DNA from 4 places in the Bariatricus sp. SGI.161 genome. Region 3 is predicted to be linked to each of the others. Evidence: predicted binding sites of a transcription regulator. Region 3 holds the regulator's gene; each other region holds the start of a gene.
The links. The regulator Rex, encoded in region 3, represses fermentation and respiration genes when NADH is low (regulators of the CRP and FNR family bind a similar motif). The targets are predictions, from matches to a motif close to ATTGTTAANTANTTAACAAT.

Region 1 (3,815 bases), on a different contig from region 3:
ACCCATACGTATACATGAAATATTTTAGATTCTGTAAAATATTTAAATAACTAAGTTTTAATTATAAAGAGAAGCAAGCGGTTTGTCAACGCTCCGCTTGCCCCTTTGTAGTTACTTTAATTCAATTTCTTCTAATTCTTTTGGAGGTAATTTCTTTGTAGAACCATCTACGAACTCTTTTACCTTCTTCTGTGCTTTTGCAACCTGAAGATTGGTACCTGCACCTGCTACACATCCGCCAGGACATCCCATGCCTTCGATCAGACATCCATTCATTCTGCCAACCTTGGCCATAGATAATATCTTCTTACATTCTGCCAGACCTTCTGCATGTTCAATCTTAACTTCCACATCTGGATAATATTCTTTGACACACTGTTCAATTGCATCAGCAACACCACCTGCAACCGCATATCCACGTCCTGCACCCGTTGCATTATGGAAGGAAGATTCTGCTTCATACTCCAGAAGATCAATATCTTTTGCATCAAACATTGCCTGCAATTCTTCAAAAGTAATAACAAAATCTACATCACTTCTTACCGTTCTTCTCATGGCTTCCAGCTTCTTCGCAGCACATGGCCCGATAAATACCACTCTTGCATTCGGATGTTCTTTCTTAATTGTACGGGCAGTTGCCACCATCGGTGTCAGTTCCTGAGAAACCTGGTCAATCATATCTGGGAAATACTTTTTCGCAAGCATCGCCCAGGAAGGACAACAAGAAGTTAATAAGAATGGCAATTCTCCGGTAGCTACTTTATGTACATAATGACGTGCCTCAGCGATTGCTCCGATATCAGCACCCAGTGCAACTTCATATACTTCAGAAAATCCAAGTTCCTGAAGAGCTGCTTTTAAGTTTCTCGGCGTAATATTATCTCCAAACTGTCCTGCAAATGCCGGTGCGATCTCCGCAACGATCTCATCGCCCTCTGTCAGAGCTCTTGCAAGTTGGAAAATCTGAGACTTATCAGAAATAGCTCCAAACGGACAGCTTACCATGCACATTCCACAGGAAACACATTTATCTACGTTGATTTTTGCACGTCCCTGTTCATCTGTTTCAATTGCAGAGACACCACACGCCTTTGCACATGGACGTTCCTTTTTTGAGATTGCATCATATGGACAGACTGTTTTACATTTTCCACAGCTAATACACTTCTCCTGATCGATAAAAGAACGACCATTGACCATAGAGATCGCGCCTCTTGGACAGACTTCCATACATGGATGCGCCAGACAGCCTTTACACATATTGCTGACTTCATATCCTTTCTCCTGACATCCTTCACAGGCTGATGGAATCACCTGCATAAGCGGCGGTTCATAATATTTATCTGAGATGTTGCTGGCTTCCACACCTGCAGTCAGATGAACCGGTTTGTTTTCTGGACGCAGAGATAAGCCCATTGCAAGACGAAGACGCTCTCTTACTACAGCACGTGCACGATAAACACTCTCTCTGTATTTAATCGTATCATCATTCACGATTTTATATGGAATTGCTTCCATATCATCATTCAGAGTATCTGCATTCGCCTTAAATCCCAGTCTGGCAACTTCCTCAAATACTGTTCGTCTGAGTTTTCTAACTGTCGTGTCCAATCCTCTCATCATAGTTCTCATATCCTCCTGGTATAACGTATCATTTTTTACAGATTCAACTATAATTATTTGTTAATGAATTGTCAACCATTTCTCTTGTTCCTATTTTAAAACATTTTCTTAATTAGAGAAGGAAGATATTATGTTGTCTGCAAGTCTCCCGCATCTCTTTTGGCCAGATGCTTGCCTGTACTTCTCCTACATGTGCACGATCCAAAAGGAGCATACATAATCTGGATTGTCCAATACCGCCGCCGATTGTATAAGGCAATTCTCCATTCAACAGCATCTGATGATATGGAAGATCTTTTCTCTCCTCGCATCCTGCCTTTTTCAGCTGCTCTTCCAGTGATTTTTCATCAACACGAATCCCCATACTGGAAATCTCCAAAGCACTGTTCAGATTCTCAAACCAGAACAGAATATCTCCGTTTAACTGCCAGTCATCATAATCAGGTGCACGTCCATCATGAGGTTTTCCACTTGCCAGTTTATCTCCGATCTGCATTAAGAATACGCAGCCATATTCTTTGGTAATCAGATTTTCTCTTTCTTTTGGCGTTTTATCCGGATAACGATCCTCTAATTCCTGAGAGGTGATAAAGAACACATCATTCGGAAGTTTCTTTACGGCATTGGGATACTTATACCAAACCTCATGCTGCATATGCTTGATGATTTTAAAAATAGTTCTCACAGTTTCTTTTAGAGTATCAATATTTCGTTCTTCCTTCGTAATAACCTTCTCCCAATCCCACTGGTCCACGTAACAGGAATGGAGGTTATCCAGTTCTTCGTCCCGGCGAATGGCATTCATATTGGTATATAACCCTTCTCCTGGCTGAAAGCCATACTCATGCAAGGCCATACGTTTCCATTTTGCAAGGGAATGTACCACCTCTACAGTCTCTCCGGGAATTCCAGCAATATCAAACTGTACAGGACGTTCCACACCATTCAGGTTATCATTCAGTCCACTACTCTTTTCTACGAACAACGGTGCTGAGATTCTCTCGAGATTCATTTCCTTCCCTAATTCTTTCTGAAATGTATCACGAATGTACTTGATTGCCTCCTGCGTTTCTCGCACACCCAGACGGGGATCATATTTTTCTGGTAATATTAATGACATATTCTTCTTCCTCTTTTCCTTCTTTTATTCTTCTGAAAACACTCTCTGTGCATAATACACTGATTGCATTGCATCTTTCCCATAGAAATCGGCACCAATCATATCCGCATAATCTTGATTCAGCACTGCCCCACCAACCATAACTTTACATTCTGGCTTTTTCTGATGCAGAAGCTTAATTGTATCTTCCATGCTGACAACCGTGGTCGTCATCAATGCACTCAAACCAATCAGCTTGACATCTTCCCGGATTGCACAATCTACAATCGTTTCCGGTGGAACATCCTTTCCAAGATCAATCACATCAAAACTGTAGTTTTCCAGCAATACTTTCACAATATTTTTCCCTATATCATGGATATCTCCCTTTACCGTTGCCAGAATCACTTTATCTTTTTTCTGAACATCTCCGCCGTTCTGGGCAAGGACATCTTTCAGCACCGCAAACGCAATCTTTGCTGCATCAGCACTCATCAACAATTGCGGTAAAAAAATGGTTCCTTTTTCAAACCCCTTTCCTACAACGTCCAAAGCTGGAATTAAATGTTGATTGATAATCTCCAATGGTTCTTGGGACTTTAACAATTCTCTGGTTGCATGATGAGCTTCTTCTTTTAATCCTTTTTCAATTGCAGATTTTAGAGTAAGCTCTGAAGACATTATTGATGTCGTAGAGATTTGCTGATTTCCATATTTTTGAATATATTCCTCACAATTTTCATCATAATTCATCAATGCGCAAAAAGAATAATAAGAACGCATCATATCTTCAGAAGATGGATTAATAATTCCTGCACTCAGACCATTCTGCATTGCCATAGTATAAAAATTGGAATTAATCGCCGGACGATAAGGAAGTCCAAAAGAGATGTTGGACACCCCCAACACTGTGCATACACCGTATGCTTCCCGTACCCCTTTTAATGCCTCCAATGTTACCTTTGCGCCATCTGGTTCAGAACTGATTGTCATTGCAAGGACGTCAATGACAATATCTTTTTTCTGAATACCATATTTTTCTGCTTCTTTTATAATCTTCCCAGCAATCTTAATCCTTCCTTCTGCAGTATTA
Region 2 (3,815 bases), on a different contig from region 3:
CGAAAGGAGATTCCCAATGAATCCAATCATTCTTGTTGCAGAGACCGGTTCTGATCTGACACCAGAACTTGCCTCTCAATATAATATCAAAATTGTTCCGATGCACGTCTCTTTTGACACAGAGACCCTCGATGACGGATCATTTCCTGTTGAGAAAATCTGCGATTACTACCATGATACTCGTAAGCTTCCCAGAACCAGCGGATGTTCACCGGAAGATTTTATTACAACTTTTGATGAGATTCACGAGCAATATCCAGACTCTCAGATTCTATATCTTGCATATTCTGCAGTGACCACTTGTTCCTATCAAAGTGCACTCATTGCTGCGCAAGACCGTGATTACGTCACTGCAATCGATACCAAGCAAGTATCCATCGGACAAGCTGCTGTCGTGACTGCTGTCGCTGAGCTTCTCAAGAATCATCCCGAGATGACTATTGAAGAGGCTGCAGATGCTGCCAGAGAACTTCTTTCACGGGCAAAGATGTGTTTTCTTCCAGACAATCTGGAATTCCTGCGTGCCGGCGGCCGTGTCAGTAACGCTGTCTGTCTTGGAAGCCGCATCTTACACATTCATCCATGTATTGAAATCCTGGATGGTAAACTTGTAGCTACGAAAAATACCGGGGAAAGATGAAAAAAGTAGTCCGACAACTTATTGAAGACTATTCCGACAGCTACCGTCTGGAGCGCGACGTTCTGTGGATGGTATATACGATTGGACTGCAGGATGAGATACGTACTGCTGCCGAAGAAACAGCCAAATCTTGTGGATTCAAAGAAATACAATGGATTCAGGCACAGGGCGTCATTACAACTCATGGAGGTCCTGCAGCTTTTGGAATTGCCGGATTTTCAAGCATTTCCTGATAACCAAAAAGGAAGTGTAAATCATCATGATATCTACATAAAAAAAAGCCATTGCACTATGGATGAATATCATCTATGTGCAACGACCCTTTATTTCATTCTGTATTTACTTTGTCTTTACATACTCATTGATTGGTCTCAGCATATATTCGTTATATGGGAACTGATCTGTTGTAACATAACCTGCCGGTGCATCGATCAGCTGTGCAATACGGTTGACCAGTGTTGCACAGGTAAGTTCAACGGTCGCCGGACGATTGACGATACTTGTTGTATCCGGTTCTCCATACAACGTCCATTCATTCTTATCATATTCTTCCGGTGCATATACCTTGCCGACACATTCCGTCTCCAGAGTAATTCCCTCTGCTGTCTCTGTCGTTACAATCGCACGCATTCCTGTCGCATCACCGGCTTTGATCGTTGTACCCAGTGTCTTGGATTCCAGGTCTGTCGGCCATGTGCATGGAACACATTTCTGCGTCTGAGAAGTAATGGTAAGTCCAAGCTTGCTTGCAAGCCATCCATTCTGGTTCCACATATAAGACGGAACGTATTCTCCACTTTCAACCTTTTCCTTAATCTCCTCAGATGACCACTTATTACAGGTTGCAATCTTCTCTTCAAACTCATCCAGAGAAAGTCCTGCTCCATGGCCCTCTGCCAGTGCTATTCCATAATCTTCTACATCATACCAGCTGCTGCCTACGATCTTCTTTACCTGGAAGGAAGAACCCATCAGATTCGTGACCATGGTGCCCCAGAAGAGGTCACAGTAGCCAACACCTGTAAGTGTACATCCACCTTCTTTTGCAAGTGCATCCAGCTTCTTCGTCAATGCAGGTGAAGAATTCCACGGATATAATGCTTCTTCACAGGTTGTAATTGCATTTACCCCGTGTTTCGCACAGATGGTAAAGATATCTTCCAGCTCTGCCACCGTGCTGCGGGTGGCAATGATACATACATCCGGCTTTAACTCTCCAATGATCCGATCAGCATCTGCTGCCGGAGAGACGCTTACTCCAACAGATGGATATCCATTTCCAATGATCTCACTGACATCCTTGCCAAACACTGCCGGATTCATATCGAATGCTGCCAGCAGTTCACATCCCTTTTCCATCGCATAGCGCATAAGCCAGCGGCTCATTCTTCCACATCCATACTGTACATACTTAACTTTACGATCCATACTGATACCTCCTATGATAATCTCATTTTTCGTTCCTTTGTTATATTATTATCATAGTGGTTATTGTTGGTATAAAGTCAATACTTTTTCATTAAAAATTCAGCTATAAAATAACCGGAATCTGAATCTTACTGAATATGTGTCGCTTTTTTTCTTCCAGAACCGGGAAATCTATGATCGCCTCGCAAAGATAATCTCCGACGATCTGATATCCCATATCTTCTATATATGCGAGCAATGTCCTTGCGTTTTCCGCTTCCTGGGAAAAATCACCGGAACACATACATACATAAGTCGCAGCCGGAACCCTTTCGCAATCTTTTATATCTATACGTTCATCCACAAACAGAAACACTTCCTTAGAGGTAAGCTTCCCAAACTTCAGATCCTCTTTACGGATAATCGTTCCGATATTGCAGAATAATGACAGCGGAATATCGTGGCTTACAAGATGCTGTTTTAACTGGCGCAGCATATACTCATATCCTGCCTCATCCTGCTCAAAAAAATCCTGTTCACATTCACACCTGTAGATCTGCCTTTCTGACTGATACTCCAGGAATATCTGTCCGTTCTTCGGCAGCGCTTCGTATCGCTTATAGTTATCCAGTACCCGATTCAGGGAGCACTTTACCCTAGTCAACTGCTGAAGACGCTCTTCAATGTCCTTCGACTGCATCTCCAGTTTCTGCCGGATCACATCCGCATCATCATTTTCCAGCATATCCTTGATCTGCTTTAATGTCAGTCCGTACCGTTTCATATTCTGGATCAGGTCGATTCTTGCCGACTGCAGGATGTGATAATAACGATATCCGCTTTCCGGATCCACCTCCTGTGCTTTGAGCAGCCCCTCCCTGTCATACAAGCGCAGGGTCTGCTCAGATATATGATTCAATTGTGCCATCTGTCCGATTGTTAATCTCTGTAAATCCATTGTAAAACCTTATCCTTACTATAATGTTTTATATACCTTTAATCTACATAACAGAGGCATCATCGTCTCACTAAGCGCACAGATCTTATCAGCGACACACACGATCCAAGCTTCTTGAGTACTAGGTGGTATTGGAGTCAGAGGAAACATATGACAGTAGATCATATTTCTTTCTGTTTCCGTAAGCTGAAATTCCTTGTCTGCATTTTCCAGGGCTCTCCTGGGATGTGTAAATCCATGAAACCGATGACTTCTGTCCTTTACATGCCAGTCATATAAAAAATAATCATGCAGCAATGCACCTCTGATCAGGGCATAGTAATCTACATCGAGATGATATTTTTCTGCAATCTTACAGCTTACACAGGCAACATTGATACTATGCTGAAAAATCGTTGTTACTCCATGCTGATAGTATCTTCGTTCCATACCAAGTCGGCTCTCACCCTCCAACTTCTCTGCCAATTGAAGAACCTGCAATTTTCTTCTGTTCACAGACATCCACTCCTTCTGCTAAGATTACGGTTCCGTGTCTTTCAGATTGTCTCCATAGACAACTTCATCATAGCAGAAATCATCGGGAATGAAAAGTCTCTCGCCAGAATCAATTTCCATAATGCAGAATGCCTGTGCTGGAGCGTTCCAGGTTCTCTTTAGCCCGCCGGATATCGTTAAAATACGCAGGAACCGTAATGACTGCCCCTGCAACCTCTTCTCCCAGAATTGCTTCCGCATCTTTTTTCAGCTGCATCAGTACCATCGCACTGATTGTCTGTGGCTTATAGACCGTTCCGTCTATCTTTGTGCACC
Region 3 (3,815 bases):
TCTGTTTTCTGGTAAATGACTTATCCGTCTCATCTGCTTTTGCAAAATGTGTAAACATTCCTTCCATAATGAGATTCGGCATCCTGCTAATGTTCGTAATATGCTCTACACTTTCTTGACAGGTTGGAAAACCTAGCCGTGACATTCCTGTGTCCAACTTGATATGAATATAGGCATTCTTTCCCATGCTGACTGCGAGATCTGATACTTCTCTTGCCATCTCCTCTGTATACACAGTCATACGGATTTCATGCTCAATCATTGATCTCCTCTGATCCTGGAAGATACATCCCAGTACGAGAATGGGTTTTGTGATACCTCTGTGGCGAAGGATAACTGCTTCCTCAAGCGTTGCGACTGCATAACCCCAGATGTATTCTTTCGTACTAAGAAGCCTTGCTATCTGAACAGCTCCATGCCCATATCCATCCGTTTTAATAACTGCCAGCATTTTAACACCATCTTGTATATTTGCCTTCATCATCTCAATATTATATTCTATTGCATCAAGATCAATCCTTACACAGACTCTCGTATAATTCTTCACTTTTTACCTCCTCCTGCTCTTTAAATGCATTGGATAGATACTCCGTCAAATTTCTTGCCAAAACACTATAACTTCCTTTATCGATACGGGCATAATCACCTGCTCTTCCATGTAGGTATGCTCCCAAAACAGCGGCTTTCCTACAACTGAGTCCTTGCGCCAAAAGCGCAGCTATTATTCCCGCCAGTACATCTCCAGAACCAGCTTTTGCCATTGCCGAATTACCCGACATATTTACATAGTTTCCTTCAGAAACTGATGCAACAATAGTTCTGGCATCTTTCAGTACACAAGTCCATTGACTTTTTTGAACAAATGAATCCAGTATATCCATCCTATGTTGTTTTAATTCCTCTACACTTATATGTAACAGCCGTGACATCTCTTTCATATGTGGTGTTATCACAAAATCTGTATGATGAATCTTTTGAAGATAAGCGTTATGCTCCGCAATCAGGTTCAAACCATCTGCATCAATCAGACAAGGTACTTTCACATGCTCAAGAGTTGCCTTCAATATTCTCCTGGAACGCTCACTGATTCCAATTCCAGATCCAATACAAACTGCATCTGCCCATGTTAAAAGATTTAACAACTCAGTCTTATCAAAAATGTCATAAGTTGTAATAATTGCTTCCGGAAGGAGCTGCTGTAAAATAATCCTATTTTCTTCCGGTGTATAGATCTGTACCAGTCCTGCTCCAGACATATATGCCGCTTTTGCATTCAGATAAGCCGCTCCAGACATACCTTTACTTCCTGCAATTACAAGTAACTTCCCATATGTCCCTTTATTCGAATTTTCTTTTCTGGCTGGCAGAAATTTACAATATTCCTTCTTCTCATAAGTATATGCCGTTTTTTCGGTAGCAATTATTTTTTCCGTATGGATTCCGATATCAGCTACAATCACTTTACCAGAATATTCCTTTCCGGGATAGATTGCAAGTCCCAGCTTTTCTATTTGAAAAGTCACCGTAATATCTGCACGGAAAGCAATTCCAAGGACACTTCCATGATTCGCAGATATTCCAGATGGCATATCTACAGCAAATTTTACAGCCTTTGCTTCATTCATCTTCTGAATAATCTGAAAATATTTTCCTATAATCTCACGGCTAAGTCCAACACCGAACATCGCATCTATTATGATACTATATTCATCTTCTTTGTACTCTTTGAATATCTCAACACCTGTTTCCCTTAATTTACTCATCTGCTGTTTTGTTTCATCCGTACGATGAGATTCATTTCCTACAAAACAAACTGTCACAGGATATCCTTTTTCCTTTAAAAGTCTCGCTATCGCAAATCCATCACCACCATTATTCCCTGAACCACATACGATACACGCTTTGGACAGATCAAGCTTTTCCGCCTCCATAGTCTCTACACATCTCTTTGCAGCACGCTCCATTAACTCCATAGACGGAATTCCCAGTTCCTGTATTGTATATTGATCCGCCTTTTTCATTTGATTTCCATTAAGCAGATATCGCATAATCTCACCTTCCAAGTTCATTTTATAATATAAAAGGACGTGTAAAAACCAGCCCGTCTGCGCATGCCAGTCATTACACGTCTTTGCTTTTATTTCTTATGTTCTTCGTTATATCGGCTAATATTGTATGATAACTGCATTAAGCTTTCAGACAAGTGTACATTCTCAACAATAATATGATCCGGCAGATTCAAATCTGTATGGGCAAAATTCCAAATTGCACGAACACCATTGTCTACCAGCATATTAGCCACTTCAATTGCCTTATCCTTTGGAATAGTCAAAACTGCAATCTCAACATCATTTTGTTGGACAAATGTCTTTAACTCATCCATCATACGAATCGGCACGCCCCTGATTGAAACACCCACCAATCTTGGGTTGACATCAAAAATTCCTTTTAATACAAATCCTCTCTTCTCAAAAGCTGCATAATTAGCAAGAGCCTGCCCCAAATTACCAGCTCCTATAATAATCATATTATGCGCCTCTTCCAAGCCAAGAATCTTACCAATCTCTGTATACAAATATTTAACGTTATAACCATAGCCCTGCTGACCGAACCCACCAAAATTGTTAAGATCCTGACGAATCTGAGATGCAGTCACTTTCATACGCTTACTCAAATCGTTAGACGAGATACGCTCCACTCCATTTTCAAGTAGCTCTCCTAAGTATCGATAGTATCGTGGCAATCTACGGATGACCGCCTGGGAAATCTCTCTCTCTTCCAATAGTCTCACCTTCCATTTCATTCTAAGAAATATTATATAGAATTGTGTGAACAAAGTCAAACTTTTAGTTGTATTTTGTCCTATTTTCGCTATAATGAAAACGAGTGAATAAGGAGGATATGAAAATAATATGATATTAGCATGTCACGGAATCAGTAAATCTTTCGGCGAAAAAGTGATTATCGCTGACGGTTCTTTTCATATAGAAGATCACGAAAAAGCAGCTCTTGTTGGTCCCAATGGAGCGGGAAAATCAACGCTTTTTAAAATGATTGTAGGCGAGCTTCCTTCTGACCGCGGAGAAGTAATTTTAACCAAAGGCAAAACCTTGGGATATCTTGCACAGCATCAGGCCATGCAAAGTGGAAGCACTATCTATGAAGAAGTGAAACTTGCCAAATCTGATATCATCGAAATGGAAACACAGATCCGTTCCATCGAATTAGAATTAAAACATTTAGAAGGTGATGCATTGACATCACGCCTTGAAACATATAATCGTCTGACAGCTTCTTTTGAACGCCAGAATGGTTATGCATATGAAAGTGAGATTAACGGGGTATTAAAAGGTCTTGGTTTTACAGAAAATGATTTTTCTAAACCCGTAGATACCCTTTCTGGGGGTCAGAAAACCCGCGTCTCTCTTGGTAAATTATTGCTCACCAAGCCAGATATCTTGCTTTTGGACGAGCCTACTAACCACTTGGATCTAAACTCCATAGCTTGGTTAGAAACTTATCTTCTGAATTATCCAGGAGCCGTTCTGATCGTATCTCATGACCGTTACTTTTTGAACAAAGTAGTGACTAAGGTTTTAGAAATCGAATCTGGAAAATTGATGACTTATAATGGAAATTACAGTGATTATGCTGCCAAAAAGCAGCAGCTTCGTGATGCTCAGATAAAAGAATATTTAAATCAGCAGCAAGAAATAAAGCATCAGGAAGCCGTAATTGAAAAGCTTCGTTCTTTTAATCGTGAGAAATCTATCAAACGTGCAGAAAGCCGTGAAAAGATGTTGGAAAAGATCCGT
Region 4 (3,815 bases), on a different contig from region 3:
AGAAGACGTTTTACAACTCTTCCTTTTAAGAGGTGCTCGGATACAATTTCCGGAATATCTTCTTCCTTTACCATTGCATAAAAAGAGCCTTCCGGATATACAATCATAATTGGACCTAATGCACACAAACCGAAACAACCTGTCTTAACAACACCAACTTCATTCTCTAATCCGTTTTTCTTAATCTCTTCTACAAGTCTTTCTCTGATCTTCTGGCTGCCTGAGGAAGTACATCCTGTTCCACCACATACCAAAACGTGCGAACGATACATAGACCTATACCTCCTTTACTTATAATTGCTGCGCCCCTAATGTGTATTTTGTAACGACCTGTCCCTTCTTCAGATGAAGTTCAAATACCTCCATCGCTTTCTCAGGATTCATCTTCACATAAGTTACTTTTTCTTTTCCTGGTTCCAATACTTCAACAATTGGCTCATACTGGCATAATCCAATACATCCTGTTGGAGTCACACTAATCTTATCCGTCAAATATTCCTTCTGCACTGCATCTGATAGAGCCGTAAGCACCGGTCTTGCACCACTTGCAATTCCACAAGTCGCCATACCAACAACGACTCTGGTCTGTGTCTCACTTTCAGAGCGGACACCGACTTTTCCTTGATTTTTTTCTCTTATTGCTTTTAATTCTTCCAGAGATTTCATACCTTTCCTCCCTTTACGTCATAATGTTTTCCCGTCATCCACTTCTGCCTTATTCGTATCCAGATATTCCCGAATAAACTGAGACACTTCAGCATCTTTGAACGACAAGCCGCCTAATATATTCTTCATTTCCTTTGTATCAAGCACAAATCCTTTACCGTCATATTCATATTTATAATGAAAATCAATTGATTCATTGAATACTACCAGTGTATAAATAGTCGAATTAATGTCACCCAACGGCATCCTGTCAATATGAGACAATCCAAATACTGCCTTTACACAGGTGCCTTCCTGTTCCTTCGAGCAAATCGAAAAGCTTCCCCCGGTACTCTCAGCTGCCTGTTTAAAAAAAGGAATACCAAGGCCAACTCTACGGGTCGTTCTTGTCGTGTAGAAAGGGTCCGTCACCTTTTTCACTTGCTCCTCACTCATTCCACATCCATTATCAATTACCGATACTTCAAGAATGTCCTTTTCTGTATTTGCTATGACACTAATCTCTATGTAGCTGGCTCCAGCACGCACAGAGTTTTCTGTAACATCCAGAATATTCAATGCAATTTCTGTCATCATATCTATTCATATTTGGCCAGAATATCATCAATATCATCTACTGTAAGCCGGCCGTATACTTCATCATTAACCATCATGACTGGTGCCAGTCCGCAGGCTCCTACACAACGACAGGCATCCAGGGAAAATTTACCATCTGGAGTACATTCTCCTCCTACGATTCCCAGTTTTTCCATCAGCTTATTGTAAATATCACCAGAACCTTTTACATAGCAAGCTGTACCAAGACAGACAGATATACGATAACGTCCTTTTGGGTTCAAGTTAAACTGAGAATAGAATGTGGCAACTCCATAGATCTTCTCTAATGGAATACCCGTTTCATCAGAAATGATTGTCTGAACCTCAATAGGCAGATATCCATAAATATCCTGAGCCCTTTGCATAATCGGCATCAAGGAACCTTTTTCGTCTTTCAGTTCATGAATCATCTCTAACAGTTCTTTTTTTTGTTCTTCCGTTCCATTGAACTGAACTGTAGATTTTTTAGAAAGCATTCTCTTTTACCTCCCTTAGTTATTGTCAAATTTTGTCGTTTTCACCAGAAAACTCATTTCATTTTTTCATTCTAGCATACAAATTTCCAAAAATCTATAGCTTTTTCTCATGTAATTTAGTTAATTTTCCGACAGCTTCGTTTGTTATTTCACTATCATATTGTTAAAATATTTTCAATTTTAGAAACCATTTTTTGTGTATTTTGTACAATTTCATGGTTGAATTCATCTTTTTGCAATGCTATACTAAAATAAATCTATCCATTCGGGAGGTATTTATGACAATCGAAAGAATAAAAACTTTGTTAGATGCGGATGTTCTTTATGGCAATAATTGTCTGGACAGTGAAGTACATTATGCTTTCTCATCCGATATGATGAGTGATGTCCTTGCCTACGCCGATGAACACTCCGCCTTAATTACTGGTCTGTGTAATCCACAGGTCGTACGGACCGCCGAGATGCTTGACATTGTCTGTATTATATTTGTAAGAAATAAAATCCCAGACTCCAACATTCTGACTCTGGCAGAAGAAAAAGGGATTGTCATACTCTGTACACGCCACGACATGTTCACATCATGTGGCATACTATACAGCAATGGATTACTTGGAGGTGTATAACTTCATGTGTGAAAAACTTGTATTTAATTACGTTATCTCTGGAGATGACTTCACACGCGCCGGGGAAGCCAGCAGTGATGTAAAAAACAAACTAAAAGTGATGGGAATCGACAATAATGTGATACGCAAGGTCGCAATTGCTATGTATGAAGGTGAGATCAACATGGTCATTCATGCCAATGGCGGCACGATCAAGGTCGAGATCGCACCAGATAATATTCGCATGATCCTTGCAGATGTTGGCCCAGGGATTGCGGATATTGATAAAGCAATGGAACAGGGATATTCCACTGCACCGGAAGAGGTTCGCGCTCTTGGCTTCGGTGCTGGAATGGGACTCCCCAACATGAAGAAATACTCAGATTACATGAACATTGACTCAACGATAGGAGTAGGCACTACAGTCACCATGGATGTGCATTTTTAAACTGTAGGGAGGGAAACTTTTGAACAAATTCATTAATTCTGTACAACTGGATAAAAAAGCCTGCACAGGGTGTATCAACTGCATTAAATACTGTCCTACCCAAGCCATACGCGTACAGAATGGGAAGGCAAAGATCAACCCGAAATTTTGCGTAGATTGCGGCCGTTGCCTCAGGTATTGTCCACATCACGCAAAAGTGGCAATCTATGATTCCGTTGACGAAATCAAAAAATACAAATATACGGTTGCTCTACCAGCACCTTCACTCTACTCACAATTTAATAATCTTAAGAACATTGATATTGTACTGAATGCCCTGCTTTCCATGGGCTTTGATGATGTTTTTGAGGTCAGCGCTGCCGCCGAACTTGTCTCTGAAGCTTCTCACGCATATATTCAGGAACATATTGATGAAGCACCTTTCATCAGCACCGCATGCCCTACCATTGTAAGAATCATTCGTGTGAAATTCCCAACGCTGATTCCAAGGCTTCTCCCATTAAAGCCACCCGTAGAAGTCGCTGCAGAAATTGCACGAAAAAGAGCTATAGGAAAAACAGGTCTGAACTCGGAAGATATTGGCATTTTCTTTATCTCTCCATGCCCATCAAAAGTAACTTATGTAAAATCGCCTTTGGGTATTGAGAAAAGCGAAATTGATAAAGTCCTTGCAATAAAAGAAGTATATCCTATTTTACTGGAGCACATGACACACGATGAATCTACGTTAAAGCCCCTGTCTGAGTCTGGGCGGATCGGAATCGGCTGGAGCAACGCAGGTGGCGAATCCAGTGGATTGCTTACCGACAATTATCTGGCCTGCGATGGTATCATGAGTGCTTTAAGAGTATTAAGTGATCTGGAAGACGAAAAATTCCACGGTCTTAAATTTGTAGAATTAAATGCATGTAACGGTGGATGCGTAGGCGGTTCTCTGACCGTTGAAAATCCCTACATCGCTACTGCAAAATCCAAGAAGCTACATAGGAATCTCCCAGTTTCAAGATCCCATATCAAGGATTTTGA

Region 1: the regulator Rex is predicted to act here: its motif matches at 1,680-1,699, upstream of ACQRBH_RS07250 (4Fe-4S dicluster domain-containing protein).
Region 2: the regulator Rex is predicted to act here: its motif matches at 2,105-2,124, upstream of ACQRBH_RS03225 (dihydrodipicolinate reductase).
Region 4: the regulator Rex is predicted to act here: its motif matches at 1,899-1,918, upstream of ACQRBH_RS08545 (DRTGG domain-containing protein).

What each region holds. Positions count from the first base shown of each region.
Region 1 covers NZ_JBNPLX010000009.1:74,609-78,423, reverse strand. The annotation lists gene ACQRBH_RS07250 (4Fe-4S dicluster domain-containing protein) at 112-1,623, opposite strand; gene asnA (aspartate--ammonia ligase) at 1,736-2,743, opposite strand; gene ACQRBH_RS07240 (homocysteine S-methyltransferase family protein) at 2,768-3,815, opposite strand, start outside.
Region 2 covers NZ_JBNPLX010000003.1:153,014-156,828, forward strand. The annotation lists gene ACQRBH_RS03215 (DegV family protein) at 17-640, shown strand; gene ACQRBH_RS03220 (hypothetical protein) at 637-873, shown strand; gene ACQRBH_RS03225 (dihydrodipicolinate reductase) at 980-2,068, opposite strand; gene ACQRBH_RS03230 (MerR family transcriptional regulator) at 2,172-3,005, opposite strand; gene ACQRBH_RS03235 (HD domain-containing protein) at 3,024-3,506, opposite strand; partial or broken gene ACQRBH_RS03240 (Hsp70 family protein) at 3,664-3,815, opposite strand, start outside.
Region 3 covers NZ_JBNPLX010000008.1:37,228-41,042, reverse strand. The annotation lists gene alr (alanine racemase) at 1-547, opposite strand, end outside; gene ACQRBH_RS06470 (NAD(P)H-hydrate dehydratase) at 513-2,048, opposite strand; gene ACQRBH_RS06465 (redox-sensing transcriptional repressor Rex) at 2,138-2,782, opposite strand; gene abc-f (ribosomal protection-like ABC-F family protein) at 2,913-3,815, shown strand, end outside.
Region 4 covers NZ_JBNPLX010000011.1:87,493-91,307, reverse strand. The annotation lists gene nuoF (NADH-quinone oxidoreductase subunit NuoF) at 1-272, opposite strand, end outside; gene ACQRBH_RS08560 ((2Fe-2S) ferredoxin domain-containing protein) at 292-666, opposite strand; gene ACQRBH_RS08555 (ATP-binding protein) at 685-1,242, opposite strand; gene ACQRBH_RS08550 (complex I 24 kDa subunit family protein) at 1,245-1,739, opposite strand; gene ACQRBH_RS08545 (DRTGG domain-containing protein) at 2,018-2,362, shown strand; gene ACQRBH_RS08540 (ATP-binding protein) at 2,367-2,789, shown strand; gene ACQRBH_RS08535 ([Fe-Fe] hydrogenase large subunit C-terminal domain-containing protein) at 2,809-3,815, shown strand, end outside.